4 regions of the Priestia sp. ST2 genome follow, and region 2 is predicted to be linked to each of the others. Evidence: riboswitches for the same ligand, from Rfam matches in the RefSeq annotation. Region 2 holds a riboswitch; each other region holds the start of a gene.

Region 1 (8,060 bases), on a different contig from region 2:
CAGCTTACTTTACCTGCTTTAAAAAGTTCTCCAGAAGCAGAAACAGGTTTTCAAAAAACGTGGAATCTCGAGGACACATTCACCATTATGTATACGTCTGGAACAACAGGTCATCCAAAAGGAGTGCTGCAGACATATGGAAATCACTGGTGGAGTTCCGTTGGCTCAGCGCTTAATTTAGGATTAAATGAAAAAGACTGCTGGCTTATAGCGGTTCCTTTGTTTCATATTAGTGGCTTATCTATTTTAATGCGGAGCGTCTTTTACGGAATGAAAATCATTTTAGAAGAACGGTTTGAAGCAAGAGCAGTAAATGAAGCCATTGAAAACAAAGGGGTAACGATTATTTCGGTTGTTACTTCTATGCTGTCCAATATGCTTGATGAATTAGCTGAACGCAAGTATCCAAATACGTTTCGCTGTATGCTTTTAGGAGGAGGACCTGCACCGCTTACTATTTTAGAGGCTTGTGTGAATAAAGAAATTCCTGTTTATCAAACGTATGGAATGACAGAAACATCTTCACAGTTCGTTACGCTTTCACCTGAAGACAGTTTGCGAAAACTGGGATCAGCAGGTAAACCATTATTTCCATGTGCAATGAAAATTGTAGATGAAAAAGGAAATGAGACCAGCGAAGCAGGAGAAATCATTGTTAAAGGTCCAAATGTTACAAAAGGATACCTAAATAAACCTGAGGCTACTCAAAAAGCAATTCAACAAGGCTGGTTCTATACAGGAGATATCGGGAAAGTGGATGAAGAAGGCTTTCTATATGTGTTAGACAGACGTTCAGACCTTATTATTTCAGGTGGAGAAAATGTATATCCAGCTGAAATTGAAAATGTTTTGTTGAAGCATCCCGCTGTTAAAGAGGCCGGTGTAACGGGAGTAGCTGATGAAAAATGGGGACAAGTGCCAGCTGCATGTGTTGTTGTAAACGAAGACGTTTCAGATGAAGAATTATCTTTACACATTCAACAATTTTTAGCAAAGTACAAACTTCCAAAGTATTTCGTTCGAGTAGAGGAGCTGCCGCGAACGGCTTCTAATAAAATCATACGCCGGAAGCTATCATCGTTCATACAGAAAGGGAGCTAATCGATGATTATAAAAAAAGTACATCTTTATAAAATTGACATGAAGCTTCTTTCTCCTTTTTCAACAAGCTATGGTACGGTGCAGGATCGAGAATTGATTTTGCTTGAAGTAGAAGATGAACAAGGATTTACAGGGTGGGGAGAAGTCGTTGCTTTTTCATCTCCTTGGTATACGGAAGAAACGATTCAGACGTGTTTTCATATGTTAGACGATTTTTTAATTCCCTCGCTTCTTCATAAGCAGCTTCAAAAACCAGAGGATGTTCAAAAGCTATTCAAACCTCTAAAGCGAAATAACATGGCTAAAGCAGCTTTGGACTGTGCTGTATGGGATTTGTATGCAAAGCGGCAAAATAAGCCGTTATCTGAAGTAATTGGCGGAGTAAGGCCTGCTGTAGAAGCTGGAGTGGTAGTTGGCTTAAATGACATTTCCGTAATGAAAGAACAAATAAAGACTTACATGAAAGATGGCTATAAGCGCTTTAAAGTGAAAATTAAGCCGGGTGCTGACTATGAGCTACTGAAACAAATTCGAGATGAATTTCCAAGCATTCCTCTTATGGCTGATGCCAATTCAGCTTATACGTTAAGCGATAGTGATTCATTGAAGAAACTAGATGAATTGAATTTAATGATGATCGAACAGCCGTTAAGTTCTGATGATATCCTTGATCATCGATTGTTACAAAAGCAAATAAAGACGCCGATTTGCTTAGATGAAAGTATTGTGAGCTATGAAGATGCACGTCATGCAATCGAACAAGAAAGCTGTAAGATTATCAATGTGAAAATCGGGCGAGTTGGCGGAATGTCCGTAGCAAAGCAAATTCATAATTTATGCGCCCAGCATGGTGTAAAACTTTGGGTTGGAGGAATGTTAGAAGGAGGGATTTCACGAGCTCATAACATTGCCCTTGCCACACTGCCTTCTTTCACGATACCAGGTGATATTTCTGCGTCGTCTCGCTATTGGGAAAAAGATATTATTAAGCCCGAAGTAGAGGTAGAAGCCGGAGTAATAAAGGTGAAGGGAAAACCGGGGATAGGATACGATATTGATAAAAAGTTTATCAAAACAATCACAGCATTTGAAAAAGAATACAAATAATTAACAACCGTTTTTTGATGAAAAACGGTTTTTTTATTGAGGTTGTCAATGTTTAGTAGAAAAATAGGACAAATTTTTTAAAAAGAGCACATTGTTCCATCAAGCGTGTCAAAACATGTTATGATGGAATAGTTTGATGAAAAAAGTCGAAGAGTTTTATCGTAAAAAACAAAATTATTTTTGAAAATAGGTTGATAGTTTTCTAAGTTGTCCTATATAATGTGTTTATAACATAACACAATATGTTGTTTTGAAATCCATAATAAAATACTATATTTTGTGTTTTCCAGTGAAAAAGGTGTCTGATAAAAAGACTTAAAAGGGAATTTGGTGAAAATCCAAAGCTGTCCCCGCAACTGTGAATGCTGATGAAATAAGGAAATCCACTGTGAGTAAACATCATGGGAAGGCCTTAAAGTAAAAAGAAGCATAAGTCAGGAGACCTGCCTTTTTTATGTCGTTTTATCTTCTTCGGGAGGTGAGAGGGTAGAGCGAGGATTGAGAAAAGACTTAGTGTCTTCTTCTATCTTCGTTCTATTCGCTCACCGAGGTACGGTGAGCGATTTTTTATTTTGAAGTGAAGAGAGGAGCCATATTTATGGTGAATACATTAAAGCCTACAATTCTACATGAATTAACTGCATATATTGAACGTTTAAAAAAAGAATTTACGCAGCTTGATTTTTCTTTGTATGAGGAAAAGGTTATTCAAACTGTTACAGTAAAGGAAAATATGACGGACGAAAAGGTTGCAAACGTCCTAATTTTGGCAGCCTTAGAGCGTATTTCAATGGAAGAACCCGATTGGACGTACGTAGCGGCAGACGTCTACTTAAACGAACTATATCGAAAAGCAGCGGACAACCGAGGTTACGATAAAAAAGAGAAGTACGGTTCGTTTTATCAGCTTATTCAAGAACTAACAAAAATCGGCATTTATAATAAGCAGCTATTAAAAACATATACAGAAGAAGAAATTAATGAAATTGCTTCAGTCATTATTCCTGAACGCGACCGTTTATTTACATACATTGGATTGTTGACATTAGCAGATCGCTATTTAGCGACATCACATGATAAGCGCGTATACGAATTACCGCAAGAACGTTTTCTTATCATTGCTATGACGCTGATGTCTCAAGAAAAGAAAGAAAATCGAACAGCATTAGTAAAAGAAGCGTATTGGGCGCTTTCTAGTCTATATATGACGGTTGCCACACCAACACTTTCAAACGCAGGAAAGAGCTACGGACAGCTATCTAGCTGCTTTATTGATACGATTGATGACAGCTTACGCGGTATTTATGATAGCAATACAGATTTGGCCACGCTTAGTAAAAATGGAGGCGGAATTGGTGTCTACCTCGGTCATATTAGAAGCCGAGGAAGTGATATAAAAGGTTTTAAAGGCGTATCATCAGGAACAATTCCATGGATGAAACAGCTAAATAATACGGCTGTAAGTGTCGATCAGCTAGGTCAACGACAAGGAGCTATTGCCGTATATTTAGACGTATGGCACAAAGACATCTTTTCATTCTTAGACGCGCGTTTGAACAATGGTGACGAACGTCAGCGCACGCATGATTTATTCACTGGCGTATGTTTGCCAGATTTGTTTATGGAAAAAGTAGAGGCACGTGAAGACTGGCACTTATTCGATCCTCACGAAGTTCGTACGCTGATGGGCTACTCGTTAGAAGATTTTTATGATGAAGAAGAAGGCAGCGGTTCGTTCCGCACTCGTTACGCTGAGTGTGTAAATAATGAACAGCTTTCAAGAGAAACAGTACCTGCTATTGAAATCTTCAAGCGCATTATGCTTTCCCAGCTTGAAACCGGAACGCCTTATATGTTTTATCGTGATACGGTTAACCGAGCTAATCAAAACCGCCACGAGGGCATGATCTACTGCAGCAACTTATGTACAGAAATTACGCAAAACCAAAGCACAACGGTCGTAACAGAGGAAATTACAGAAGACGGAAAAATTATTATTACAAAGAATCCGGGCGATTTTGTTGTATGTAATCTTTCTTCTATCAACTTAGCGAGAGCCGTAACTGAAGATGTGCTTGAACGTTTAATTCCAATTCAAGTACGCATGCTTGATAACGTTATTGAGTTAAATGATTTGCCAGTACTTCAAGCAAAACTAACAAACCAAAAGTACCGCGCAGTAGGACTTGGCACATTTGGTTGGAACCATCTGCTTGCCTTAAAGAAAATAGCATGGGAAACAGATGAAGCGGTAGCATATTGCGATGAATTGTACGAGCAAATTGCTTACTTAACCGTACAGGCAAGCATGAACTTAGCTAAAGAAAAAGGTGCATATCCATTATTTAAAGGCTCAGATTTTGAGTCAGGCGCTTATTTTGAAACACGTAAATACACAAGCGAAGCGTGGAGTGAACTGCGTAACGAAGTTCAAAGCAATGGGATAAGAAATGGCTACTTAATGGCTGTAGCACCTAATTCATCAACATCTATTATCGCGGGTTCTACTGCAAGTATTGATCCGATTTTCCGTAAGTTTTATTCAGAGGAAAAGAAAAACTATAAAATCCCGGTGACGGCACCAGATTTATCACCAGCAACAAACTGGTATTATAAGTCCGTTTATTTAATTGATCAGCACTGGAGCATTAAGCAAAACGCCAAGCGCCAGCGCCATATTGATCAATCCATTTCATTCAACTTATATGTGCAAAATGATATCCGAGCAAAAGAGCTGCTGGATCTTCATATGACGGCATGGAAAGAAAAGTTAAAAACGACCTACTACGTACGTTCAACATCAAGTGAAGTCATTGAAGAATGTGAAAGCTGTCATAGTTAAAAGGAGTGAATAATTGATGACAAGCATGTTAAAACGAGAATTAATGAACGAAACAGCTCCGAACCGTTCGACAGGAATCATTAACGGCAAGAGCTCAAATATTCTAAACTGGGATGACGTCCGATTTTCATGGGCGTTCCCTAAATACAAACGTATGCTAGCTAACTTTTGGACGCCGTTTGAAATTAATATGGGTCAAGATATTAAGCAGTTCCCTCAGTTAACGGCTGACGAACAAGAGAGCTTTTTGAAAATTATTGGCTTGCTGGCGCTACTGGACAGTATTCAATCAGATTATGCTAGCAAAGTAGCTGACTATGTAACCGATTCTTCGATTAATGCTCTAATGATTATTTTAGCGCAGCAAGAAGTGGTTCATAATCATTCCTATTCATATGTTTTATCAAGTCTTGTACCAAAAGGAAAACAAGATGAAGTATTTGAATACTGGCGCACAGACGAAAAGCTTCGCGCTCGAAATGACTTTATTACAAACGGATATAAAGCATTTAGCGAAGAAGCAACGGTTGAAAACTTTTTGAAGTCTATGGTATATGATGTTATTTTAGAAGGCCTTTTCTTCTATAGCGGATTTGCTTTCTTCTATAATCTTGCGAGAAATCAAAAGATGGTGGCGACATCTACGATGATTAACTATATCAATCGTGATGAACAGCTTCACGTTGGGTTATTTGAAAAGATTTTCAAGGAAGTACTAAATGAAAATCCAGCTTATCGTACGGAGGAGCTAGAAACGTTTGTAGTTGAAACGTTCCAAGAGGCAGCTCGTCTTGAAATTGAATGGGCGGAATCTGTTATTGGAGAAAAATTCGACGGCATCACGATGAAAGAACTGCAGCAGTATATTGAATACATGGCTAATAAACGCTGTAATCAATTAGGCTTCGGCCGAGCTGCTTTCCCAGAAGCACCGATTGAAAATCCTCTTCGTTGGATTATTGCTTATCAAGAGGTAGATTTAGGGAAAACAGATTTCTTTGAACAGAAATCAAGACAATATACAAAAGCATCAGATGCGAATGGATTTGATGATCTATAAATACAAAAGCTGACTAATTTCCTTATTGATTAGTCAGCTTTTTTTAAGTGAATAAGTCCAAGTTCTAACGCACGTGTGGTAATTAAGTCATCAATTTCTTCTGGAATGTTTTCAAGTGTTCCCCATTTATATGTCCATAAATGAGTAAACGATTGTACATAAATTGGAAAGGTTTGTTCATTTGCTTTTATTGCTTCTTCTTTAAAAAAATGAATCAGTTGTTCAGTTTTCATATTAGTCTCCTTTTTTATGATCTTGAAGAGAGAAAAAAGACAACCCAGAGGCTGTCCTTTTGCGGGTTACGCTTCAGTTGGCTTGAACGTTTTACAGTCTGTTTCATAACTGCTTGCTGCATGTTTTCCGCTATGACTTACCACGTAAATTTCTTCTGCGCTGCAGTGATTTCCATTTTTCCAAAAGTGACAGTTATTTACTTCACAAAGAATGTTTTGTTCCAACGTTAACCCTCCTTTGTATGTGATAGCTATAGTATGGTCAAAATTCACCTAACTTATAAGAAAGGTGGTAGACTTTCATTTTAATTGAGAATTTTTATCAATTAAACATTGACAAAGAGAATCATTCTCAATTAAACTGTGTATATAGTAAAGAATACAAGTTGTTGGCAAATCATTAAATGAATAATTAATTGGGAGGGAACAAACATGTCATCAGTTATGGTTGTAGGAGGAGACAGGTTAAAGCATATTACAGATCGTTTAGCGGGAGAAGGATTTAATGAAGTAATTCATTTAGATGGCCGTAAAAGCAATATGGTGAAGCGAGAAATACCCGAACATATTGGGTTTGTATTAGTTATTACGGATTTTATTAATCACAATATGGCAAAAGTCATTAAAGAGAAAGCAAAAAAACAAAAAAAACCGATTTATTTCGTCAAACATTCATGGAGTGCTATTCGTCAAGTGATTGAGCAAATTTCATGATTTAATTTTTATTTATTATTGAGAATGAATTTCAATTAGGGTGGTGAGACATAGGTGGAACCGATAAAAGTGAATATAAAGACACTCTCTAACGACCACATCGAACAATTTATTCGATGTCCATACAAATTTTATCAGCAGCAGCTTCTTTTGAAAAAAACATCTATAGATTGGAAACAGCTCGTTCAAGTAACTGTCCATCAAATCATTAAAACATACTATAGCAAGCCAGTTGAGTATCGCTCAAACCTCTATGTTTTACAGCTCATTGAAAAATATTGGCGCCTAAAGCCAAATATGTTTTCATCACCCGTTCACTATTACGATGTGTTAGCTAAAGTAAGCGATTATTTACTAAGGTTTTTAGGAAAGAAAGCACATGTAGAATTACCGCTTTTTGTGTTTGAGAAATACAGCGTTTATGTAGAAGAAATTCAAAGCAACCTTTCTCTAACCATTGATTTTGCTGCATGGACAGAGAAGTCTTATACGGTAACAAAATTCATTCTAGATGACCATGAAGAAGTGAAAAACGCCATGAAAGACTTTATTATCGTTTTTTCGAAACAAGCTTTTAAAAAGGTTCCTGAACAAATTCGTTTTTATTCATTATTAACTGGAGAAACAACAACTTATCATATTGCACCAGACGATTATCAAAAAGCCATACTTCAACTACATATTGTCAAAAGTGTGTTAATGGAACCAAAACATTTTCAAAAGAATTATGCATCCAGTGAGTGTGAAAACTGTCCTCTTCAACGAGAATGCGCTGAAGAAGGGGATATGCGGCCGACACTGCTGGTGTAAAGGAGCGTCATTTACATGAAGGAAATCTTACTAGCTTATGCGAGTATGTCAGGTAACACAGAAGCGATAGCCGATTTGATCGAAGAAGAATTAGTCAAGCATGGATTGCATGTGAAACGAGCAGAAGTATATGACATTGATGCTTCTGACCTTGTATCTGCAGAATCTATTATCTTTGGAGCTTATACGTGGG
Region 2 (8,060 bases):
GGCTTAGTCGCTACTATTCCCGGTAAAGATACAGATCACCACCGCATGCTGACGGCTCATGTCGATACATTAGGTGCTATGGTAAAAGAAATCAAACCGAGTGGACGTCTGAAAATCGACTTGATTGGAGGGTTTCGCTACAATTCTATTGAAGGAGAATATTGTGAAATTGAAACTTCATCAGGAGAAGTATTTACAGGAACCATCCTTATGCATCAAACATCTGTTCATGTGTATAAAGATGCAGGGAAAGCTGAGCGAAATCAAGAAAATATAGAAATTCGACTGGATGAAAAAGTACATAGCGCAGAAGATGTTCGCAGCCTTGGAATTGAAGTAGGCGACTTTGTTTCGTTTGATCCTCGTGTAGAAATAACAAAAAGCGGTTTTATTAAATCTCGTCATCTCGATGATAAAGCAAGCGTAGCTTTATTGCTTCAGCTCATAAAAACAATTCAAGAAGAACAGATCGAACTGCCATACACTACGCATTTTCTCATTTCAAATAATGAAGAAATTGGATACGGAGGGAATTCGAACATTACGCCTCAAACAGTAGAATACTTAGCGGTTGATATGGGTGCTATGGGAGATGGACAATCTACCGATGAATACACCGTGTCTATTTGTGTAAAAGATTCAAGCGGCCCATATCATTACGGTTTGAGAAAGCATTTGGTGGAGCTAGCTAAGCAACATGATATTCAGTACAAATTAGATATTTATCCGTTTTACGGATCAGATGCTTCTGCTGCTATTCGTGCCGGACACGATATCGTACACGGCTTAATTGGTCCAGGAATTGATTCTTCTCATGCGTTTGAGAGAACGCATCAAGATTCATTAAACCATACGTATAAGCTTCTTTATCACTATGTGCAGTCGAACATGGTTCTGCTTTAAGAAAGCAATATTTAATTAGTGTATTTTTATGCAAAATAAAGAGCAGGACGGGATTGTGATGTCTGTACTTTCCTTTCCTAAAAAAGAAGCCGGCTGTCCGGCTTCTTTTTTTAATAAATACTATATATTTTTTACTGGTGAAGCAACAGTTGGTTAAAAAAGCACCTTTTTAAAGAGGTATAATATTGCTTAAACCTTTTGTACATTTTGTTCATTTACAGAAGTTAAAATGTTTTTAAATTTTTAAAAGTTTCTTGTGACAAGTTTTGTAGAATGGGTTTTCAAAAGGAAATGGTTTCGGCATAATGTGGATATAGCGATCACTACAATAATCGGAGGCGAATCTTTTCATGTGGGTACTGACGGTATATGCTGGAAAAGAAATGAAAATGTTTGAATTTGAAACTGAAAAGCAGGCGAGAGAAGCTTTTGCCAAAACAAATGGCTGTAAAGTTCTTTCAGAAGTGGTGTATTATAATGATCCTCATTTAACATTAGTAGCTATATAATGAAAAAACAGGAGCTGACTTTATGCTCTTGTTTTTTTATAGGTGCTTGTATCTTCCGAAAAGAATAGAGTTGAAATAAAAAAAAATGTACGCTATGATATGGTAGTTACTTCTATTATTCTGATAGTTTAAAAGGTTCATATATATCAAACAGCAACAGTAAAGATGCCAAGAAGGCTTAATAGGGAAACTGGTGAAAGACCAGTACTGCCCCCGCAACTGTAAGTGTGGACGAACGAGTATAACCACTGTGAAAAAATCACGGGAAGGTTCTCAAGTAGAATGATACACAAGTCAGGAGACCTGTCTTTATTGTGAAGTTTCTATTTCTCCGGGGAGCGGGAAGGGAAACGTTGGCTTAAAGTGGCATTCGTGTACACTCTTATTCTGACGTTTTACCCGCTCGCATATTAGCGAAGCGGGTTTTTCTCGTATCGAAAAACTACATATCGTGCAAAAAAGGTGCGCAATGTTCACATTGCGTTAAATGGGAAGTCTGGTGTGAAGCCAGCGCGGTACCCGCCACTGTGAAGAGGAGCTGATTGCATATGCCACTGTATTTGGGAAGGCGCAATCAAGTGATGAATCGAAGTCAGGAAACCAGCCTTTTTCTAATGCGAAGCTTACCCTACGGGATATAGGTGGAAGTGCAAAAACTTAGTTTGAATTTTCTGCGCCTCTATCATTGATAGAGGCGCTTTTTTTAGTAAAGGAGCGAATGAGTGTGACGACGTGGAACTTAAACGGAACAAAACATCACGTATTGATTTGTAATGGAAGCAGCTGTATGAGAAAAGGTGGAGAAGAAGCCACACAAGCTATTCGAAATAAAGTGACGGAACTGGATTTGGATGAAACGGTTCATACAACGCGTACGCGCTGTAACGGACGATGCAAAGATGCTCCTGTAGCTATCGTCTATCCTTCAGGAGATTGGTACAAGCAGGTCACTGAAACCGTGGCTCACCGGATTGTCGAAGAGCATTTAGCAGGAGGCTGCAGTGTAAAGGAATCGCTTATTTATGAATATGATCAAAATGGTTTCGTTTCTCCGGAAAACAGTGACTCCATAGAAGGAATTGACAAAGTAAAAAGTAACGCATAAAGGAGGAGCTAGCATGAAAGGTAAACTGTTAGTTATTGGATTTGGGCCGGGGAGCTTTGAACATATTACACAGCGAGCAAGAGAAGCCATTCAAGAAAGTGATATGATCATCGGTTACAAAACCTATGTGGAATTAATTCAAGGACTGTTAACGAATCAGCAAATTATTAGTACGGGAATGACCGAAGAAGTAAGCCGTGCACAGGAAGCTGTAAAGCAAGCCGAAGCAGGAAAAACCGTAGCTGTCATTTCGAGCGGAGATGCAGGAGTATACGGAATGGCAGGCCTTGTATATGAAGTGTTGATTGAAAAAGGCTGGAAAAAAGAAACGGGCATAGAGCTGGAAGTAATTCCTGGCATTTCGGCTATCAATTCATGCGCATCTCTCCTTGGAGCGCCCGTGATGCACGATGCTTGTACGATTAGTTTAAGTGACCACCTTACGCCGTGGGATCTAATCGAAAAAAGAATTGAAGCAGCTGCACAAGCAGATTTTGTAGTGGCTTTTTACAACCCAAAGAGCGGAAGACGAACAAGACAAATTGTTGAAGCGCAAAGGATTCTATTAAAGTACCGTTCTCCTGATACGCCTGTTGGTCTTGTGAAAAGCGCTTATCGTGACCGTGAAGAAGTCGTAATGACTAACTTAAAAGACATGTTAAACCATGAAATAGGCATGCTGACTACCGTTGTTGTCGGAAATTCATCTACGTTCTTTTACGACGATTTAATGATTACACCGCGCGGGTATCAGCGGAAATATACCCTCAACCAAACGGAGCAGCCGCTAAGACCGCATCAGCGACTTCGAAAAGAAGCAGAACCATGGGCTCTCGATCAAGAAGAGACTGTAGAGCAAACAGCTTCAGCAATTGAAGCAGTTCAGACCAAACCAGAAGAAACAGCAACTTCACGAGCTCTTGCAGAAGAAGCGCTTCAAGCAATTTTAGGTGAAACCACTTCTGGGGTCGTACACCAGCCAATACAGTCAATTTTCGAAGTCGCGGTTAGTCCAGGACTTGCCAATAAGAAATTCACGCCTGTTCAAATGACAACACTAGCAGAAGTTGTTGGTGAAAAAGGTACGATGGAGTATACACCTGACCATCAAATCAAACTTCAAATTCCAACAGCCCAGCCAGATGTGATTATTAAAAAGCTCCAAGCAGCTTCCTTTTTACTATCTCCGGTCGGAGACGTGTTCACAATTAAAGCGTGTGATTTTTGTGATGGAGAAAAAAGCGATGCTATTCCACATACGGAAGAATTACAAAAACGCCTCGGGGGAATGGACATGCCAAAAGAGCTGAAGCTTGGTATTAATGGATGCGGTATGGCCTGTTATGGCGCAGTTCAAGAAGATATCGGCATTGTCTATAGAAAAGGTGCGTTTGATTTATTTTTAGGAGCTAAAACGGTTGGACGAAATGCGCATTCAGGTCAAATTGTGGCGGAAGGCATAGCACCCGATGACATTGTTGAAATAGTGGAGAACATTGTCCATGAATATAAAGAAAAAGGTCATCCTAATGAGCGATTTCATAAATTCTTTAAGCGTGTGAAGAACGTTTATGGATTCGACTATCAAGATATAACACCAAAAATAAAAGTAGAACCAGCTCCGTGTGGAGATTAAAAAATGGGAGGGCATTATATGAAATCAGTTTTATTTGTCGGTCATGGAAGCAGAGATCCTGAAGGGAACGATCAAATTCGCGAATTTATTTCGACTATGAAGCATGATTGGGACGCATCTATCTTAATAGAAACGTGTTTTCTAGAATTTGAACGCCCAAATGTAAGTCAAGGCATTGATATATGTGTGGCAAAAGGAGCAAAAGATGTAGTTGTAATTCCAATTATGCTCTTGCCTGCTGGCCACTCTAAAATACATATTCCGGCGGCTATAGATGAAGCTAAGGAAAAATATCCACACGTAAACTTCGTATACGGACGTCCCATTGGCGTTCATGAAGAAGCCCTTGAAATTTTAAAAACGAGATTACAAGAATCAGGAGAGAATTTAGAAACTCCAGCTGAAGACACGGCTGTTATCGTCTTAGGGCGAGGAGGAAGTGATCCTGATGCAAACAGTGATTTATATAAAATTACGCGCCTTCTTTGGGAAAAAACAAATTATAAAATCGTTGAAACTTCTTTTATGGGCGTGACCGCTCCACTGATTGATGAAGGCGTGGAGCGATGTTTGAAATTGGGCGCTAAAAAAGTGGTTATTCTCCCGTATTTCTTATTTACAGGAGTATTAATTAAGCGATTAGAAGAAATGGTGAAGCAGTATAAAATGCAGCATGAAAACATTGAGTTTAAGCTCGCCGGCTATTTCGGTTTTCACCCAAAACTGCAGACAATTTTAAAAGAACGTGCTGAAGAAGGATTAGAAGGTGAAGTGAAAATGAACTGCGATACGTGTCAATATCGCCTTGGCATTATGGAGCATATTGATCACCATCATCATCACGATCATGACCATGATCACGGACACCATCACCACGATCACCATCATGACCACGATCATCATGAAGATAAGATCGGCGAGCTAAAATGATTTTATTGTTAGCCGGAACTAGCGATGCACGTGCCTTAGCCGTGCAAGTGAAAAAAGCAGGTCATGAGGTTACGGCAACGGTTGTAACCGAAAACGCAGCTATCGAATTACAGCGTGCAGAAGTGAAAGTGAAAATTGGACGTCTCACAAAAGAAGATATGATGGATTTTGTAAACGAACATCGTGTAAAAGCTATTGTGGATGCAAGTCATCCTTTTGCAGAAGAAGCATCTAAAAATGCTATCGGCGCGGCTGCTGAAACAGCGATTCCTTACATACGCTATGAGCGGGCTTCGCAGGCTTTTACCTATGATAATATGACAATGGTTTCTACGTATGAAGAAGCAGCAGAAGTAGCAGCTGAGAAAAAAGGAGTTATTATGCTGACAACAGGCAGCAAAACGCTGCAGGTTTTTACAGAAAAGCTGCTTCCTCTTTCAGATGTACGGCTTGTTGCTCGTATGCTTCCAAGGCTGGATAATATGGAAAAGTGCCAGCAATTGGGATTTTCGCAAAAAAATATTATTGCTATTCAAGGGCCGTTTACAAAAGAGTTTGATCGAGCGCTGTATAAGCAATACGGAGTGACGGTCATGGTCACAAAAGAAAGCGGAAAAGTTGGATCTGTGGATGAAAAAGTGGAAGCAGCTAAAGAGTTAGGCTTAGATATTATTATGATTGGGCGACCGAAAATTGAGTATGGAACCGTGTATTCCACTTTTGAAGAAGTGGTTCATGCTTTAGTAAACCAAAATAGGAGTTGATTGAGATGGATTTTCGTACAGAATTTAAACCGTTAACTGTTCAGCCTCAGCAAATAGAAGGAAAAAGTTTTGAGATGATTACAGAAGAGCTTGGGCCTCATCCGTTTACAGACGAACAGTACCCAATTGTTCAGCGCGTAATTCATGCGTCTGCAGACTTTGAGCTTGGACGCAGCATGCTGTTTCATCCGGATGCGATTCAAGCAGGAATTAAAGCTATTCGCAGCGGCAAGCAAGTGGTTGCAGATGTACAAATGGTGCAAGTAGGAACAAACAAGCAGCGAATTGAAAAACACGGCGGTGAAATCAAAGTTTATATTTCGGATCCGGACGTAATGGAAGAAGCAAAGCGCTTAAATACAACGCGTGCAATTATTTCTATGCGAAAAGCCATCAAAGAAGCAGACGGTGGAATTTTTGCAATTGGGAACGCACCCACAGCTTTACTTGAATTAATTCGTTTGATTAAAGAAGGAGAAGCGAAGCCTGGGCTTGTTATTGGTCTGCCGGTAGGATTTGTTTCAGCAGCTGAATCTAAAGAAGAACTTGCAAAACTTGACGTGCCGTTTATTACAAACATCGGGCGAAAAGGCGGCAGTACGGTAACGGTTGCTGCATTAAATGCAATTTCAATTCTTGCAGATCAGGTGTAACGCATGAAGGAAGTACCAAAAGAACCTAAGAAACTCAGAGAAGGCTATACGACGGGCGCTTGTGCCACGGCAGCTACGAGAGCAGCTCTGCTTACGCTAATTTCAGGAGAAGTGCAAGATGAGTCAACGATTTACCTACCTGTCGGCCGCTTTGCTACGTTTCATCTTGAAGAATGCGAGTATCGCACAAGCAGCGCTGTAGCTAGCATCATTAAAGATGCTGGAGATGATCCCGATGCCACGCACGGAGCGCTGATTATTTCTGAAGTTTCGTGGTGTAATGGTGCAGGTATTATCATTGATGGAGGAGTGGGAGTAGGGCGTGTAACAAAGCCCGGCCTCCCGGTTCCTGTCGGTGAAGCAGCCATTAACCCTGTTCCAAGAAAGATGCTGAAAGAAACGGCTGAACAGCTTCTAGCTGAATACAATATACAAAAAGGCGTTAAGATTGTCATCTCGGTTCCTGAAGGAGAAGAAATGGCGAAAAAGACATTAAATGCGCGTCTAGGTATTTTAGGAGGCATTTCGATACTGGGGACGCGGGGAATTGTCGTTCCGTTCTCAACAGCTGCTTATAAAGCAAGTATCGTGCAGGCAATCAGCGTTGCTAAAGCGAGTAATTGTGAGCACGTTGTCATTACGACAGGGGGCCGAAGCGAAAAGTATGGAATGAAACAGTTCCCTGAACTTCCGGAAGAAGCATTTATCGAAATGGGAGATTTTGTTGGATTTACGTTAAAACAATGTAAAAAGCAAGGAATGAAAAAAGTATCGCTCGTAGGCATGATGGGAAAGTTTTCAAAAGTCGCGCAAGGCGTTATGATGGTTCATTCAAAAAGTGCACCCATTGATTTTAATTTTTTAGCAAAAGCAGCTTCTGAGTCAGGCGCTTCTGCTGAACTGGTAGAGGAAATAAAAGGTGCAAACACAGCTTCTCAAGTGGGGGATTTAATGACGCAAAGCGGTCATCATAAGTTTTTTGAAAAACTGTGCGAGTACTGCTGTTTATCAGCATTAAAGGAAGTAGGGGACGGAATCGATGTCGATACGTCTCTTTACACATTAAAAGGAGATTTTTTAGGACAGGCGGTGCAACATGGCAATTAAAATTATTGGAATTGGTGACGATGGGAAGTTAAGCTTGCTTCCTATGTATGAACAGTGGGTGTATGAAAGTGATGTGCTAATTGGAGGAAAGCGTCACCTGGATTTTTTTCAAGATTTCGAAGGAGAAAAGGTAGCGATTGAAGGGGGTCTTTCTCCTCTTGTTGAACGTTTAAAAAACGAAGAAGGAAATGTGGTTGTGTTAGCGTCAGGCGACCCGTTATTTTACGGAATAGGAAGCTATCTTTCTACGAAGCTAGACGTTGAAATATATCCTTATTTAAGTTCTATTCAGCTTGCATTCTCACGTTTAAAAGAGCGATGGCAAGACGCTTATTTTACAAGCGTGCACGGCAGGAGCATAAAAGGGCTGGCTCAGCGCATTGACGGCTATAAAACAGTGGCGATTTTAACCGATGAGCAAAATTCTCCTAGTGCTCTGGCAAACTACTTATT
Region 3 (8,060 bases), on a different contig from region 2:
ATCAAAAAATGAACTTATTCGGAAGCGGCTATGGAACAGTTCTTTTCTTTGAAGATCAAGAAGTAGTGGAAGGGCTCCAAAAGCAGTTTGCATCTTACAGCGAAAATTTCCCGGTTTGGTCTAACCAATCATCAGGCATGCTGCAGCATGTGATTTGGACAGCGCTTGAGCTCGAAGGTCTAGGAGCAACATTACAGCATTACAATCCATTGATTGACGATGAAGTAAAAGCAGCTTGGAATATTCCAAGCTCATGGAAATTAATTGCCCAAATGCCATTTGGTAATCCTGTGTCACCTGCGGGAGAAAAAGAATTTCAACCGCTAACTGAACGTGTAAAAGTATTTAAATAAGCAAAATAAGAGGTACGGACAAAATTATTTTAGTTGAAGCAAAATCCGAACGATAAATCGTTCGGATTTTTTCATTGGTACGGCAAGCGTAGGTGTTGCGTATGTAGCTGCTTCTAGCGGTTGATTTCGTTATGTCTCAGCCTCTTTTTTTTCAGCAAATAGTTTGAATATTCTTTTATGTTTAACCTAAGAAAAATGCGGTTAAATAGGAGGAGTAGTCCTCAAATCTTCTGTGGAATTTATGCGCTATACATAAGCAATTCAACGATGTTTTACAAAAAAATAAAGTTTTTAACTTGGTTTTTTAGAGAATATTTGTTAACATATCCACTTGTGAGGTCTTAGTAAGAGGAGGATGATGTAAAGAATCCCATATCGGACGCAAGGGCGTAGATATGTGGAGTGGGAATTTTAAAGGAGGATTTTATGTCTGATCAAGGAAATCAAGGAAAATTTAAAAAATCAATATCTTTACTTGACCTAACGTTAATTGGGATGGGAGCTATTTTTGGTTCCGCCTGGTTATTTGCGGTTAGTAACGTAGCGTCAAAGGCTGGTCCAGCCGGAAGTTTTTCGTGGCTGATTGGCGGAGTCATTATTTTACTTATCGGTTTAGTGTATGCTGAACTTGGAGCAGCGCTGCCGCGTACCGGTGGAATTATCCGTTATCCGGTTTACTCACATGGTCATTTAGTGGGTTACTTAATTTCATTCATTACCATTATTGCTTACACAAGTTTGATTGCCATCGAGGTAACGGCTGTACGTCAGTATGTTGCGTTTTGGCTTCCTGGTCTAACTAAACATGGTTCTGAATCGCCTACTACAATCGGCTGGTTATTTCAGTTCGCGTTATTAACGCTATTTTTTATCATTAACTACGTAAGTGTAAAAGCATTTGCTAAGTCAAATGTCATTATATCTGTGTTCAAATATGCGGTTCCTCTTACAATTATCGTCGTGTTGGCTTATCACTTTAAATCAGCTAACTTTACAACTGGCGATTTTGCTCCGTTTGGTTTTAATGGTATCCAAGCAGCCATTTCAACAGGTGGCGTTATGTTTGCTTACCTAGGACTTCACCCTATTGTTTCTGTAGCCAGTGAAGTTAAAAACCCGCAGCGTAATATTCCAATCGCGCTCATTATCTGTATTGTACTTTCAGCGATTATTTACACAGCACTGCAAGTATTGTTCATTGGTAACATCCCGGCTGATATGCTATCAGGAGGATGGGGAACAATTCAAGAGCAATTCTCTTTACCATTTAAAGATATTGCACTTATTTTAGGCCTTGGCTGGTTAGTAACGCTTGTTATTTTTGATGCTATTTTATCACCAGGCGGTAACGGGAACATCTTCATGAATACAACTTCTCGTTTAGTTTATGCTTGGTCTCGTAATGGAACATTATTTAAACGTTTCTCAAAAGTAGATAAGAAAACAGGAATTCCACGTGCGTCACTATGGCTATCATTTGGAATGTCCGTATTCTGGACACTGCCATTTCCTTCTTGGGAAGCGCTAGTAAACGTATGTTCAGTGGCACTTATTCTGTCTTATGCGATTGCGCCAATTTCAGCTGCTGCATTCAGAGTAAATGCAAAAGACCTTAAAAAACCTTTTAAATTAAAAGGCATGAGCGTTATTGCTCCTGTTTCATTTATTTTCTGTTCATACATCGTATATTGGTCAGGGTGGACGACAATTTCTTGGCTGCTAGGATCACAGCTTCTAATGGTTGTTATCTACGTAGCGTTTAAGAAATACGTACCAACTGACGTTGTAAAATTTGCACAGCAGCTTAAATCTGCTTGGTGGCTAGTTGCTTATTATATTATTATGCTTGTTATCTCTTATCTAGGTTCATTTGGTGGAGGACAAGGTGTGCTAAGCAACCCGCTTGACTTAATTTTAATTGCCCTTGTTTCACTTGGTATTTTCTACTGGGCGAAATACACAGGTTTACCAAAAGCAGTTATCGATACAGATGATTAATAAAAAACACGGCATGAATTCATGCCGTGTTTTTTATTTGTAGAGCTACTTACTCTATTTATTTATCAAACAGCCATGTTTTTAAAATAGCAGCATACTCACGAAAGTAGGCTTGAAGTTTAATTGAATTTGGTGTTTTTGCACCTAAAGGATAAACGTCAAAGCCTTGACGTTTGGCAATAATAGAGGCGCGAAATAAATGAAAATCACTGCTAACAAGTACGACTTTTTTGTGTTGAATATCAACTTTCTGTTTAGTAAAAGTAAAATTCTCAAAAGTAGAAGTTGACTGATCTTCTTTTATAATTCGATTCTTCTTAATTCCTTCTTTCCGCAGAAAACGATAGGCTGCCTCTGCTTCAGAAATTTCTTCATCGGATCCTTTTCCGCCCGTTACGATAACTTTTGTTTGTTGATTTGCTTGTAAATAAGATAAGGCCGTCTTTACTCGTTCTTTTAAACTAGGAGACATTTGGTCACCATCTACTTTAGAACCTAAAATGAGCACATAATCTGCGTTTTGTGGAACAGGCTTGTGAGCAGTTTGATACATACAAAAAGATGTGATTGCTATATAAAGAACAAACACGCTGATAAAGACATAAATGATTTTTTTCTTCAACTGTGAGCACCTTCCTAGCTATTCCATAAGATGTTTGGAAAATAATTGTTATTATAGCATACGAGACCCAAATAAGTATAAACACAGTAATATATAATAATAGAAGAAAATCGTTATTGTGAATGGTTATAAAATTCGTTACAATAAAGAATAAATGATTTTAAAAGTGCCTCTAAGGAGGATAATAGGGAAATCGGTGTAAATCCGGTGCAGCCCCCGCTACTGTAAATGTGGATGAACCTGCAAAGACCCACTAGTCAAACTAGGAAGGGTGCAGAAGTAAAATGAAGCATAAGCCAGGAGACCTGCTTTTAAAAACCCCTTATTTTTCGGTGGGAGAAATAAGTCAAGACAATGTGTTAATGAGCGCATGACCAAACCTTGACTTTTACAGTTAAGGTTTTTTTATGTGGTAGGGAGTGGAAAAAGTGAAAAAAGGAAAACCGCTTATGATTCAAGGAACGCACTCAGACGCTGGAAAAAGCATGATTGCTACAGCATTTTGCCGTATTTTTAAAGAAGACGGCTATCAAACTGCACCGTTTAAATCGCAAAATATGGCGCTTAATTCATACATTACAATGGATGGAAAAGAAATTGGCAGAGCGCAAGGAATTCAAGCAGAAGCGGCTGGAGTAGAAGCAACAACCAATATGAACCCTATTTTAATTAAACCTACTCGTGATCATGAATCTCAAATAGTTGTTCACGGAAAACCGCTACGTAATATGTTTGCTTTTCAGTATCGGCAAGAATTTTTTAATGAAGGTTTGAACGTTATCACGGAAGCTTATAAAGAGCTTGCCAATCATTATGATCGAATTGTGATTGAAGGCGCTGGAAGTCCTGCCGAAGTCAATTTGAACGATCGAGAACTCGTAAATATGCGCGTTGCAAAAATAGCAGAAGCGCCTGTTGTGTTAGTAGGAGATATTGATAAAGGTGGCGTTTTCGCGAGCCTAGTGGGTACTCTTCAATTGCTTCCAGATGAACACAAGTCTAGAGTTATCGGAGTGTTAATTAATAAATTCCGAGGAGATTTAGAACTTTTAAAACCAGGGTTGAAGTGGTTTGAAGAATACACGGGTGTTCCGGTTCTAGGAGTTATTCCTTATATGAACAACGTGGAAATTGATGCGGAAGATTCGTTATCACTTAGAAATTACTCAACGCTTGTGAATCCCTTAAAAGAAATTGATATTGCGGTCATCTCGTACCCGCGCATCTCAAATTTTACAGACATCGATCCTTTAAGCTTAGAAGAAGACTGTCACGTGAGGCTTGTAACCAAGCCGTCGCAATTAGGTACGCCTGATTTAATTGTTTTGCCAGGAAGCAAAAATACGATTGAAGATGCTCAGTTTTTACAAGAAAGCGGCCTGGATCTAGCCATTAATCAAGTCTTGAACACAACGAACGTTCACGTCATTGGCATCTGCGGAGGATATCAAATGCTAGGGGAGACAATTACAGACCCTGATGCAGTAGAATCTCGGATTGAGTCCATTAAAGGGCTGGGCTTGCTTCCAGTGGAAACGGTTATGACAACCAGCAAAAAAACAGAAAGAGTTTCTGGGTATGTCCAGTTAGAAAATGAAAGAGTTTCGATTGAAGGCTACGAAATTCATATGGGAAAGACGGTTTCTAAGAGCACCACGAAAGCTTTTGCAGTGGTAGAGCATGAAAAAGAAGGAACGGTTAAAGACAATGTCATTGGCACGTATGTTCATGATATGTTTCATAACGATTCTTTGCGCAGAGCTTTGCTTAATCAAATTCGTAAACATAAAAAATTGCCGCCTATTACGGACACATTCAACAGTCGCCTGCAAAAAGAGGAGTCTTTTTCAAAAGCAGCAGCATATGTGAGAGAAGCCGTAGATATGGAAAAGCTGTATCAGTTAATAGACAACTATAAAGGTCCGGAGCAAACACAAAAAGTATAGCTTGTAGAGGCTTTCGCTTGTTTTTTTACCAAGAACTTTAGTACGCTATTCTACGTTGCACAGTTCAACAGTCTAGCACTCGTAACAAATAAAAGATGATTGTTTCCAACTTAATGCATGGTGGAAGCATGGTTTATGGACAGGAAAATGAATGGTTAATGTAATATAAAACATCACGCCTCGTTTCCTAGAGGAGCTGAACGTATTGATTTTTAAACGTATTTTTTTTAACAAAGCATCTATTTTATACATAGTCAGTTTATTTATTGTATGTACTTCGATAATTATGGGCGTATTTATTGGTACAGTTTCGTTAACCGTAGGAGATACAATCAAAATTATTATTGGCCACCTTACCGGGCTATCCTTATATCACGGTCCGGAAAACATGGATTTAATCATTTGGCAAATTCGTTTTCCAAGAGTACTGGTGGCATTTTTAGTAGGAGCTTCGCTTTCAATAGCAGGGGCTGCCTTTCAAGGGCTATTAAGAAACTCGCTTGCCGATCCTTATACGATTGGGGTTTCCTCAGGTGCAACCCTTGGCTCTGTCATGGCAATTTATTTTCATTGGAGTATTTTTGGTTTGTCTATCTTCACGCTGCCTGTAGTCGGCATTGTATCTGGTTTTATTACTCTTCTTTTAGTTTTTGGTATTACAAAACTCGCAAGCGGCAATTTGGCCAATGAAACCATCATCTTAGCGGGGATTATTTTATCATCCTTTATGAGCGCGCTTATTTCATTAATTGTGGCTCTTTCTCCCGAAGAAGATGTAAGGCAGGTTTTATATTGGCTAATGGGAAGCGTATCAATGAGAGGATGGTCTCATATTCAAATTTTAGGGCCGTTCTTTTTGATTGGTACAATTATGCTGTTGTTACATGTAAAAGAGCTGAACGGCTTAGCATTTGGCGATCAATCCGCTCAGTTTATGGGAATAGACGTAAAGAAGAAAAAAAGAATGATTTTAATAGGTGCATCCGTATTAACAGGGGCTGCGGTATCAGTATCTGGGGCAATTGGATTTGTTGGCTTAGTTATCCCCCACGTAGTTCGTCTCGTAGCGGGAGCTAATCATAAGCATGTACTGCCGCTTTCTATTTTAATTGGAGGAAGTTATTTGGTTTTAGCAGATTTATTGGCACGAACGATATTAGAACCTCGTGAACTGCCGATTGGAGTCGTAACTGCCTTAATTGGTTCGCCGATTTTTACCCTGCTCCTTGTAAAAGAACGTATGCGGAAAAGAGGAATATCATGATTGAACTATATAATGTGACAGGAGGATACGATAAGCAGCAGCCGACCGTTCGTGACATCACGTTCACCGTAGACAAAGGTTCTTTTGTCGCTTTACTAGGACCAAATGGAAGCGGGAAAACAACGCTTATTCGCTTAATTATGAATGTATTAACCATTCAATCAGGAGAAGTGAAGGTGGAAGGAAAGTCAGTGAAGGCTTATTCACCAAAACAACTGGCGCAAAAAGTTGCAGTCATGACGCAAGAAAATCAAATTGGGCTAGAATTTACGGTTCAAGAAATTGTTTCACTTGGACGTTACCCTTATCAGGCAAAAGGATTGTTTAGCACTGTATCAGCACAGGATGAAGAAGTGGTGGAAAGCGTGATGAAATTAACAAACGTCTGGCACTATAGAAATCATACTTTTCAATCGCTAAGCGGTGGAGAAAAACAGCGGGTTTTACTGGCTAAAGCACTAGCGCAAGAACCTGACTACTTACTTCTTGATGAACCAACGAATCACTTAGATGTAAAACATACAATGGAACTGCTTCAGCTGTTAAAAACTTTACAGCAGGAAATGAGCTTGACGGTCCTAGCCATTTTGCATGATCTCAACATTGCCTCGCTGTTTGCAGATAATGCCGTGTTACTGAAAGATGGAAGAGTAGAAGAAACCGGGATGGATGCCATTTTCCAGGATGCAGCTACGTTAAAAAGAGTATATGACGTTGATTTGCATGTATTTCACCATCCCGCTGTGAACAAGCGACAAATTGCTTTTGTGCCGCCGTATCAATATCCAGAGACGGACTTCCATGAGTTGTATCAGTTACAAAAGGAACCGGGCAAGCTGTGTTTATCCTTTGTTCGTCCTTTGAGAACTCTTTCCCTGGGTTCAAATGAAACAGGTCTAGACTGGTGTCAAGAAATTGTTCAACAGCAAAGCAGTGCTAACGCGGCGTGGAAATCTGCGTCTTTATCTAGTTATGAAGTTCGCTTAAAAGACGATAAAGGTTACTCGTGGCTGGCTGTGCTGACACATAGACAAAAAGAAAACGAAGTAAATATTGTTCTACTAACAAATGCGCCGTTTTCGGACGGAAACTTACTTCATGCTGCGATGAAGGTAATTGAGTACCGGGCTTTCTTAGGAAAAACAGGACATATTGTTGTAGCATCATCTCATCATAAAGAAGAAAATCAAGAAGAAATTTCAGAGTTCTTGATGGAACGCCTCCAAAAAGAATTACAACTATTTATGGAAACAAAAATGACCGATAATTGCTTTAAATAAGCAGTAGCGGTCATTTTTTATTCTTCGGAGTGATCATCAGATTTTTCTGTTTCACCTCCTGAACTCATCGTTGTTTCAGTTGTATGTTCATCAATCTTTTTTTCTTTTAGCTTAACAGAAAACAAGTCTTTGACTTCTTCATCTACTTGATCAGAGTCAGCGCTGTAAGTGGTGCCGATGTTTAAGTGACCGGTCAAATCTTTAATGCCTAGCTGGCCGAAATTATTACTAAGATCAATTTTGTCTAACAATACTTTTTCGACCATGATTTTTTCAACAACAATGGACTGCTTTGGCTGAGTTATTTCATCAATCTTTTTGTCAAGAGTTTTCACCATCTCATATAAGGCTGTATTAGACGATTCTTCCTTTAACGCAGAGAGCTGTTTTTGAATAGCTTCGAAATTAGGAGCTGACTGCATAGCCGAGAGTAAATGAGCTGTTTGCTCGTGCAGTTGAGACAGTGATTGAATAAGGTGAGCTGATTCATTTAATTGCTGATGAAGCTCTTCTATTTTAGGGATCGCGTCGGTTAAACGCGTCACTTGATCAATAATTCCCTGCAGGTTCAGCGCTGAATCTGTCGAAAGAGCAGGC
Region 4 (8,060 bases), on a different contig from region 2:
TAAACCGAAAAAGCTTGTACAAGACCTTGTTTCGCCGGATGTGAAACTTCTGCTGCAGCTGCTGCGTGAGGTCCTGTACCTTGTCCTGCTTCGTTTGAATAGATGCCTCGCTTAACTCCCCAAGAAACAGCTAAACCAACAATTCCTCCAAAAGCAGAATCTAATGCAAAAGCACTTTTAAAAATAAGAGCGATAACTCCCGGCAACTCGGAAATGTTCATGGCAATAATAATAAGAGCTAAAATAATATACCCAAGTGCCATAAAAGGTACAACGAATTGGGCCACTCCTGCAATACGCTTAACGCCTCCAAAGATAATAAAAGCAAGAATAATAACTAATCCTACTGCTGTAACCGTTGGACTAACGCCAAATGCGTTGTCGATTCCAAGCGCGATGGAGTTAGACTGAACGCCCGGCATTAAGATACTCATCGCAACAAGTGCTGCAATAGCAAATAAAATGCCATACCATTTCATACCCGTTCCTTTTTCAATGTAGTACGCTGGGCCACCTCGATATTGGCCATCTTGTTTAACTTTATAAATTTGAGCAAGTGTTGATTCGATGAATGCACTAGAAGCACCAATAAAAGCAACTGTCCACATCCAAAATACAGCCCCTGGACCTCCAAACGCGATAGCTGTCGCAACTCCAGCAATGTTTCCTGTTCCGACTCGTCCCGACAGCGCTAGAGACAGGGCTTGGAAGGAAGAAACTCCTGCTTCTGAACTTTTACCTTGAAACATCAGCATAATCATGTCTTTTAAGTGTCTCACCTGCAAAAACCTCGTTAAAATTGAGAAAAACAGGCCAATCGCAAGACACCCATAAATAACAGGCGTGCTCCATAGCACATTATTCAAACTCGTTACAAATTGCTCCAAACGATAACCCCCTTATTTTACATTCAGACTATTTTAAATTATAAGTTAAATTATAAATTTTAACAATAAAACTCTAAATTAAAACTAATTTTTAGTTAAAATATACAAAAAAACTTGTAAAATCCTCAAAAACATCCAACAATAAACCGTTTACATTCCGTAATTATTGCTTTCAAAAGAGGGGTATCTGCACCTTTCTTCTCAGGAACACATAGGCTATAGGAGTTATTTTCTATTAGAAGGTGTGAAAAACAATGATGAGAATAGAGCCTTTATTTTATCGTCCTTTAGCTCTAGACCTTCTTTATGCGTGCGTCTTAGCTTATAAGCAATACGCACAGGGAGGCACATTTGATGTACCTGAAGGCTACCGGCTTATTAAATCGTTTAAAGCTTCTGCCGTAGGGGTGCAAGAATGGTTTGGTTTTATTTTAGAATCTGATGACTCTATCGTAATTGCCTTTCGAGGAACTCAATCTGAGGCAGACTGGATTGCTGATGCTCGCATTAGGCAGCGCCCTTATCCATACAATCAACAAGCTGGTCTCGTTCACGAAGGTTTTTTAGCCGTTTACGAATCATGCCGTGATGAAATTTTTGAAACATATCAGTCCCTTACCCCCAAGCCACTTTATATAACGGGGCATAGCCTAGGTGGTGCACTCGCTGCTCTTCATGCCTTAGATGTCGCCACAAACGCATCTTTTCCGGAAGTTACAATGTACAACTACGGAGCTCCTCGAGTAGGTGATCCTCAATTCGTTCAAACATACACAAATCTTGTTTCAAATAGCCGCTGTTTTGTTAACACGACGGATACGGTTCCTAAAATCCCTCCGAAGCGCCTTTATTCCCCTTCCACCAAGCAAACGATTTATTACGATCAAGATCCTCTGCAACTCTCGTTTACGATTCAAACAGGCTCTACCGTAGGGAATCATAATCCCCAAACATACAGTGTTGGTATTTGGATGATGTCGGACTATCCTATTTTGGTCCAAAAATAAAAAAACAGGCGGACTGCCTGTTTTTTTTATGCACCAATTGCTGTTTTGATTTCTTCTATTTGTTCTTGATGACGCTTTTCATGATAGCCAATAAAATCAATCCACTGCTTTAAATCCATTAACCCAAACACAGGGTGTGGAAATGATTTTTGCTTTAGCTTGTCTTCACTTGCTGTTTCTTCTAGCTCTATTAAAGCCGCTCTTGATTCTGCCAGCTTACTCTTCATCTCTTCTAATGTCTGCTTTTCATTAGAAGGCGTAACTTGAGCCGGTGCATCTACTTTTCGCGAACGGTCTACCGCTAAATGAAACGGCTTATCTTCAGTTGGCTGATCCACACCGTTTTCTAACTGATCCTTTACACGTGAAACAATCATGCGCTCCATCAAATATAAATGTTCTAATACTTGCATAACGCTCCATGTATTAGATGCTGGCTGTTGATTTAATTGTTCATATGTTAATGATTCTACACTTCTCAATACATCATTTCGAAACTGTTCATTTTTATTCATTTTTCATCCTCCTCTAGGATTCCTCTAACTTATCGTATCAAAAAACTCTTCCATATAAAAAAGATATCCCTTTATTTAACCATGTTTTAGCTGCAATTGTTTCACGTGAAAAAATCACATTTTCTATTTGACATAGATCAACTGAGGTGTTATATTTAGATTTCTGGCTTTTCTTTAAGAGCTGGACATAGTGAAAGTAACTTGAAAGGATGTATCGTACAATGCAAGGTAAAAATACTGGCATTCGACACATGTCTTTGAACAAAACTTATTCACACTGGATCGGCTTCGGAGCCGTAAGGATGCAAGAGAGGTAGGGCTTGCGTCGTTTAGGTTAATCGATCATGTGGAAAAACAAACCGCGGCAATGGATGAAATCCATGCAAGCACAATCAATGCTAATTGTGCCCTAACAACAACGAAACATACAAAAACCGTAATCATGGATTTTATAAAGAAAGTAATCATTTTGTTTTTACACTTGCAAAAGCAAGTTACTGATAAGAAACACGAACAAAAGCGAGCAGATGCATCTGCTCGCTTTTTTAATGATACTTTTTATTTACTTTATCATTTCTTTTTTTAACGGATCTTATAAAAAAGCCGAAACCAATGTGGTTTCGGCTTTTTTCTTATTGCTCTGCTAGTACATCAGCAAATGCTTTTGCATAAGGAGGAAGGTCTGGCGGACGGCGGCTTGAAATAATGTGGCCGTCGATTACGACTGCTTCATCATGCCAAATAGCTCCCGCATTTTCCATATCATCTTTGATTCCTGGCGTACTTGTTACGTTTCGGCCATCTAAGATTTTTGCAGAAATTAATACCCATCCTGCATGGCAGATTTGGCCGATTGGTTTTTGCTGTTCATCCATATGACGAACCATTTCAATTACTTCAGGATAGCGGCGCAGTTTATCCGGCGCCCAGCCCCCAGGTACTAAAATAGCATCATATTCAGCTGGATCAACATCTTTAAACGCGTAGTCCGATACGGCTGGAACACCGTATTTCCCCATGTACGTTTCGTTTGCTTTTTCTCCAACTAAATGTACTTCTGCTCCTTCTTCTCGAAGACGCATCACTGGATACCATAGTTCTAGATCTTCAAAGTCTGCACTAACAAGCGCAATAACTCTTTTATTTTCTAAACGCATCGTAACACCTCCGCCATCAGTATAGCATGTTGGAGAATAAGATTGAAAATAAGGGACTAACTTGTACATAATTAAAGGATTTTTCAAGTGCTCTTCAGAAAATTTTTGTATGCCAAATGGTCTAATTTTATATTTCCTCTTGACTGAGGACAAACATCACACTACAATGTGTAGTGTGATGTTCATAATGTTATAAAATTATCCAAATAAGAAAGACTTTCTGATTTAATTGCTACATTTCTTTTTTCGGGCTTTCACACTACATAATGTAGTGTTTTTCAAATACACTTAAAGGAGGAAGTAAAGTGAATAAAAACGTGGAAATTGGTTCACTTATTATTCGTTTAGTATTAGGTTTTACATTTTTAGTACACGGCTTTCAAAAATGGCAAGGCGGGATTGAAAATACAGTAGGGTTCTTCGATAGCTTAGGAATCCCTGGTTTCATGGCATATATTGTTGCAACCATTGAACTTGTAGGTGGGATTCTTATTATTCTTGGCCTAGCAACAAGAGTCGTATCTGCTTTATTTGTGGCAGTTATGCTTGGCGCCATTTTTACAGCCAAGCTTAAAAGCGGATTTGTTGGCGGGTTTGAATTTGATATTGCCTTAATTGCCATGTCTGCTCACTTATTTCTTGCAGGAAGCCAGTTCCTTGCTCTTGATGCAGTGGTATTCAAAAAGAAAGAAACTGCCTTTTCTCTTCAAGAAGAAAGCAGTAAATAAAAAAAGAAAGCTTATACTCTCCCAATATAAGCTTTAAGATTAGTCCCCGCCGTTTGAGGCGGGCTTTTTTTATATTTGCAGCAGCAAATTCGCAAATAAAGAAGAACGCTCGGACAACGTATCAATTTGAATATGTTCATATTCTGCATGTATTCCTTTTCCGCATGCTCCTAATCCATCCAGCGTGGGAACACCAATGGCCGCTGTAAAATTGCCATCACTTCCGCCGCCCACAGCTGCTTCTTCCAATTTCATACCCAGTTTCGCCGCGATTGACTGAGCGCATTCAAATAGCTCTTCCGTTTGTTTAGACTTGACCATCGGAGGACGATTCATGCCTCCCGTTACTTCGAGCTTAATCCCTTTTAAAATGGGTGTTAAATTCAAAATAATATCCGTCATGCGTTTTGCTTCTTCTTCTGTAGAAACACGTAAATCCACGTGCGCTTCTGCATATTCCGGCACTACATTTGTACCGCTGCCTCCCGTAAATGTCCCAACGTTAACCGTTGTACCTTTTTCATAATCTGTTAAGCCCTGCAAGAAAATCACTTGGCGCGCCAGCTCTTCAATCGCATTGATTCCTTCTTTGTGGTGATTACCCGCGTGTGCTGCTCGTCCCCATACTTTTACGGTGAAAATCCCCGCTCCTTTGCGCGACGTTTTTAACGCACCTGAACCCGCCACCGCTGGTTCCGCTACTAGCACTGCTTCACTTCTTTGTGCTTCTTCTTCAATGTATTTTTTAGAAGAAATTGACCCAATCTCTTCATCCGAATTACAGAAAAACACAATTTTTTTATCGAGCGATAAGCCAAGCTCTTGAATCGCTTTAATCGCCCATATAGATTGTACAATGCCGCCTTTCATGTCTAAAATTCCCGGACCATACAGCTTGTTTCCCTCCGTTCTTAGACTCAGCCTTCCCTTTTCCCATACCGTGTCAAAATGACCGATAATTAAAAGCTGCTTTTCTCCTTCTCCAATCGTAAATTTCAAGTGGTTTCCTACTTCTTTTTCTTCTATGATTTCGTACCCTACCCCTAACCGCTTTTGAAACAGCTGCGTTAAATACATTCCACACTGATCTACTAACTCTTTACTGTAGGACGGTGATTCTTTTTTCACAAATCCAATTAAATCTTCAAGCATATCTTGTTCGTGTTCTTTTAAATAACTAAACACGCTTTGTTCTACCATTACCTGACTCAAATCAATTCCTCCTCCAAACAACCCCTGCTGCTTGCATTAAATGCTTTTATTTATTTTACGTATAACTATGTTCTACGTTTCACATAACGACCTTAAATTATCCTTAATTATAATGGTTTTCAGACAATTTTCCATCCTTTAAATACAGATAATACTTTAACTTATTCATAACCGACCGAAAATAGCCATAAACTTCAACAAATTCATACAAAAAAGCTTCAATCTTCAACAGATTAAAGCTTTCGTTTGACTAATTGACATTTATTTTAATATTTTTTCCTTTTGACTTCACACTCACAAAAACAAACATAGACACTAAAAAAATAAACAGAATAACGCCAACCATTTCAAAGTTTACTTCGGCCCATGGGTTAAAGAAAGTGAATGCTAAATAGAACGACACACCATACGCGAGGACAACAATAACCCAGCCCATCAAGCGGGAAGCAGATTGTCCAAATTTACTCGATTCATTCACCATTTTATGTACAATCATCGAATCGATTGTATCTGTAAGCATCATGCCAAACATAAACACTAGTCCCAACAAAAGCGGCGTATACTTGCCTGCGTTCCCTGCAGCTAGAGACCACACGGCCGTTTGACTGACCGTTTCGGCTGCTAAAGCGAACAATGCCCCTACAAGAATAATTAAAAAAGGATTCGTTGTTCCTTTTGCGATTTTCGGAATAAACTTCCCTTTTAATCCGCTCAGCTGAAACTCTTCTTCTTTATTTTTAGTTCGAAGCAAATGATATGTGTTTAATGTTCCAATCAGAAAGAGAGAGATAATGGATACCCAAGATGCAAAATGATCGAAATATGAAGGAAACGTAAAATTCTTCATCACCACGCCCAGCACCCCGGCCGTGACGGCCACCATTCCTCCATGACCTAGTGAAAACAGCGTTCCAACCCACGGGGCAAAACGGCTGCCCATTCTCCAATTATATCGGGTCTGGCCATCAATAAAAGCTAAGTGATCTGCATCCAATCCGTGCCTGATTCCTAATAAAAAGACAAGTAAAAAAACTGATAAACCTTCCATTTCCTACACTCCTTTTTTTAAAATAAAACGTAAAAAAGCCTCAATTCTATAGAAATTGAGGACGTGTCGGCATATGAAAATAAACAGCAATTGCTCACTGCGTACCTTGATACACCGCCTCTTTCCTAGAAGAGTCAAGTGTACAGAATAGGTAGGTCTCCTGGCTTGAGATCATCATTTTCTACCGCCTTCCCCATTTTGAGTGACGATAAGATAGAAAACTCCCTGCTTACAGTGGCTGGACCGCTCGAGATTTGCACTCGATTCCCTGTTACCTCTTACGCTATGTAAGAGCACCTAAACTGTGCGAATGATTCATTTTCTTCCTCATTATACTAGTACCGCTTACAAATGAATAGAGAAAATTCAAATAAAAAAGCCCTGCTAAGCTTTACATGCTTAGCAGGGCTTTTTAAAGCAATTAAACTACTTCTATCGTTACGTCTACGTTGCCGCTGATTGCTTTTGAATACGGGCAGTATGAATGAGCTAGGTCTACATATTTTTTCGCTGTTTCTAAATCTAAGCCTTCGATATGTGCTTCAAGCGCTACTTCAATTTTCACTCCTTGATCAGCTTTATCAGGAAGCAGCTGAACAGTAGCTTTTACTTCACTGCTTTTGATTTCTACGTTATGTTTTTTCAACATAAATTCTAACGCGCTGTTGAAACAAGCACTGTATCCAGCTGCAAACAGCTGCTCTGGGTTTGTTGCTGTTGTTGCTTCTCCACCAAGCGCTGGAGGTGTTGCAACGTCTAAGTTAAAGATGTTATCTAAAGAGTGAACTTCTCCTGTTCTTCCACCTGTGTTAACGACTGTTGTTTCATATAAAGCTTTCATGTATAAACCTCTCCTCTTTTTCATTAATTTTATTAAAAGTTTTTTATTTATCGTTTCTATGATTTAATTGTACACAATTTAATTTTAAAAAACAAGTATTAAATACGTTAAAAATTTCCCAATAAAAAAAGCCGCGTATTTGCGACTTTTTCTTAATAATATTGAGACTGTTCGTCATAAGCTGATTTTCGAAAAATAGACAAGTTGGTAATGGACCTCATCAGTTTCGTATTAAAAATAACATAATGAATAAACAGCGCCAGCACGCAGCCTAAAACGGCTCCTGTTAACACATCGAATGGATAATGAACGCCAACCCATACGCGTGAAAAGGCAATGAGTACGCCCATGACAACCCACATGCGTCCTGAACGTTTGAAATGCAGCCAAATGGTAAAAGTGATAACTAATGCAGATGTAGCATGATCGCTTGGAAATGAAGAATTTGCGGCGTGATCAACAAGCTGATTCACGTGGTGAGAGATAAACGGACGATCTCGATAAGCAAATAAACTAATCACTTTATTGATAATGACTCCTGTGGCACAAGCACACAAAGCTTGAAATGCTACAACACGGCTGCCGTTTTTATTAATAAGTAAAAACAAGCCGAGTAAAACGATAAGTACATACTGGGCATAATCTGCAAAGAATACCATCAGCGA

The links. Region 2 has a riboswitch for cobalamin ahead of AC0KUU_RS07210 ((2Fe-2S) ferredoxin domain-containing protein). Riboswitches for the same ligand answer to the same signal wherever they lie in the genome.
Region 1: linked by a shared signal. The riboswitch ahead of AC0KUU_RS00085 (ribonucleoside-diphosphate reductase subunit alpha) and the one ahead of AC0KUU_RS07210 ((2Fe-2S) ferredoxin domain-containing protein) in region 2 are both predicted to bind cobalamin.
Region 3: linked by a shared signal. The riboswitch ahead of AC0KUU_RS18125 (cobyric acid synthase) and the one ahead of AC0KUU_RS07210 ((2Fe-2S) ferredoxin domain-containing protein) in region 2 are both predicted to bind cobalamin.
Region 4: linked by a shared signal. The riboswitch ahead of AC0KUU_RS25845 (HoxN/HupN/NixA family nickel/cobalt transporter) and the one ahead of AC0KUU_RS07210 ((2Fe-2S) ferredoxin domain-containing protein) in region 2 are both predicted to bind cobalamin.

The regions. Positions count from the first base shown of each region.
Region 1 covers NZ_JBVVNT010000001.1:15,857-23,916, forward strand. Annotated here, with positions in the region: gene AC0KUU_RS00075 (o-succinylbenzoate--CoA ligase) at 1-1,101, shown strand, start outside; gene menC (o-succinylbenzoate synthase) at 1,105-2,208, shown strand; cobalamin riboswitch at 2,488-2,673, shown strand; gene AC0KUU_RS00085 (ribonucleoside-diphosphate reductase subunit alpha) at 2,807-5,050, shown strand; gene AC0KUU_RS00090 (ribonucleotide-diphosphate reductase subunit beta) at 5,067-6,110, shown strand; gene AC0KUU_RS00095 (hypothetical protein) at 6,140-6,343, opposite strand; gene AC0KUU_RS00100 (DUF1540 domain-containing protein) at 6,410-6,568, opposite strand; gene AC0KUU_RS00105 (DUF2325 domain-containing protein) at 6,776-7,057, shown strand; gene AC0KUU_RS00110 (hypothetical protein) at 7,127-7,867, shown strand; gene AC0KUU_RS00115 (flavodoxin) at 7,883-8,060, shown strand, end outside.
Region 2 covers NZ_JBVVNT010000002.1:162,209-170,268, forward strand. Annotated here, with positions in the region: gene AC0KUU_RS07200 (M42 family metallopeptidase) at 1-903, shown strand, start outside; gene AC0KUU_RS07205 (hypothetical protein) at 1,254-1,412, shown strand; cobalamin riboswitch at 1,559-1,737, shown strand; cobalamin riboswitch at 1,856-2,035, shown strand; gene AC0KUU_RS07210 ((2Fe-2S) ferredoxin domain-containing protein) at 2,137-2,517, shown strand; gene cobJ (precorrin-3B C(17)-methyltransferase) at 2,531-4,153, shown strand; gene AC0KUU_RS07220 (sirohydrochlorin chelatase) at 4,172-5,083, shown strand; gene cobK (precorrin-6A reductase) at 5,080-5,847, shown strand; gene AC0KUU_RS07230 (precorrin-8X methylmutase) at 5,853-6,500, shown strand; gene AC0KUU_RS07235 (cobalt-precorrin-5B (C(1))-methyltransferase) at 6,504-7,607, shown strand; gene AC0KUU_RS07240 (bifunctional cobalt-precorrin-7 (C(5))-methyltransferase/cobalt-precorrin-6B (C(15))-methyltransferase) at 7,597-8,060, shown strand, end outside.
Region 3 covers NZ_JBVVNT010000004.1:186,059-194,118, reverse strand. Annotated here, with positions in the region: gene AC0KUU_RS18140 (nitroreductase family protein) at 1-353, shown strand, start outside; gene AC0KUU_RS18135 (APC family permease) at 780-2,351, shown strand; gene AC0KUU_RS18130 (YdcF family protein) at 2,410-2,973, opposite strand; cobalamin riboswitch at 3,121-3,300, shown strand; gene AC0KUU_RS18125 (cobyric acid synthase) at 3,393-4,919, shown strand; gene AC0KUU_RS18120 (FecCD family ABC transporter permease) at 5,125-6,183, shown strand; gene AC0KUU_RS18115 (ABC transporter ATP-binding protein) at 6,180-7,463, shown strand; gene AC0KUU_RS18110 (hypothetical protein) at 7,481-8,060, opposite strand, start outside.
Region 4 covers NZ_JBVVNT010000008.1:61,332-69,391, reverse strand. Annotated here, with positions in the region: gene AC0KUU_RS25880 (alanine/glycine:cation symporter family protein) at 1-887, opposite strand, end outside; gene AC0KUU_RS25875 (lipase family protein) at 1,142-1,894, shown strand; gene AC0KUU_RS25870 (DinB family protein) at 1,921-2,409, opposite strand; gene AC0KUU_RS25865 (hypothetical protein) at 2,756-2,995, shown strand; gene AC0KUU_RS25860 (type 1 glutamine amidotransferase domain-containing protein) at 3,042-3,566, opposite strand; gene AC0KUU_RS25855 (DoxX family protein) at 3,872-4,294, shown strand; gene AC0KUU_RS25850 (M20 family metallopeptidase) at 4,364-5,527, opposite strand; gene AC0KUU_RS25845 (HoxN/HupN/NixA family nickel/cobalt transporter) at 5,757-6,554, opposite strand; cobalamin riboswitch at 6,688-6,870, opposite strand; gene AC0KUU_RS25840 (organic hydroperoxide resistance protein) at 6,976-7,395, opposite strand; gene AC0KUU_RS25835 (undecaprenyl-diphosphatase) at 7,548-8,060, opposite strand, start outside.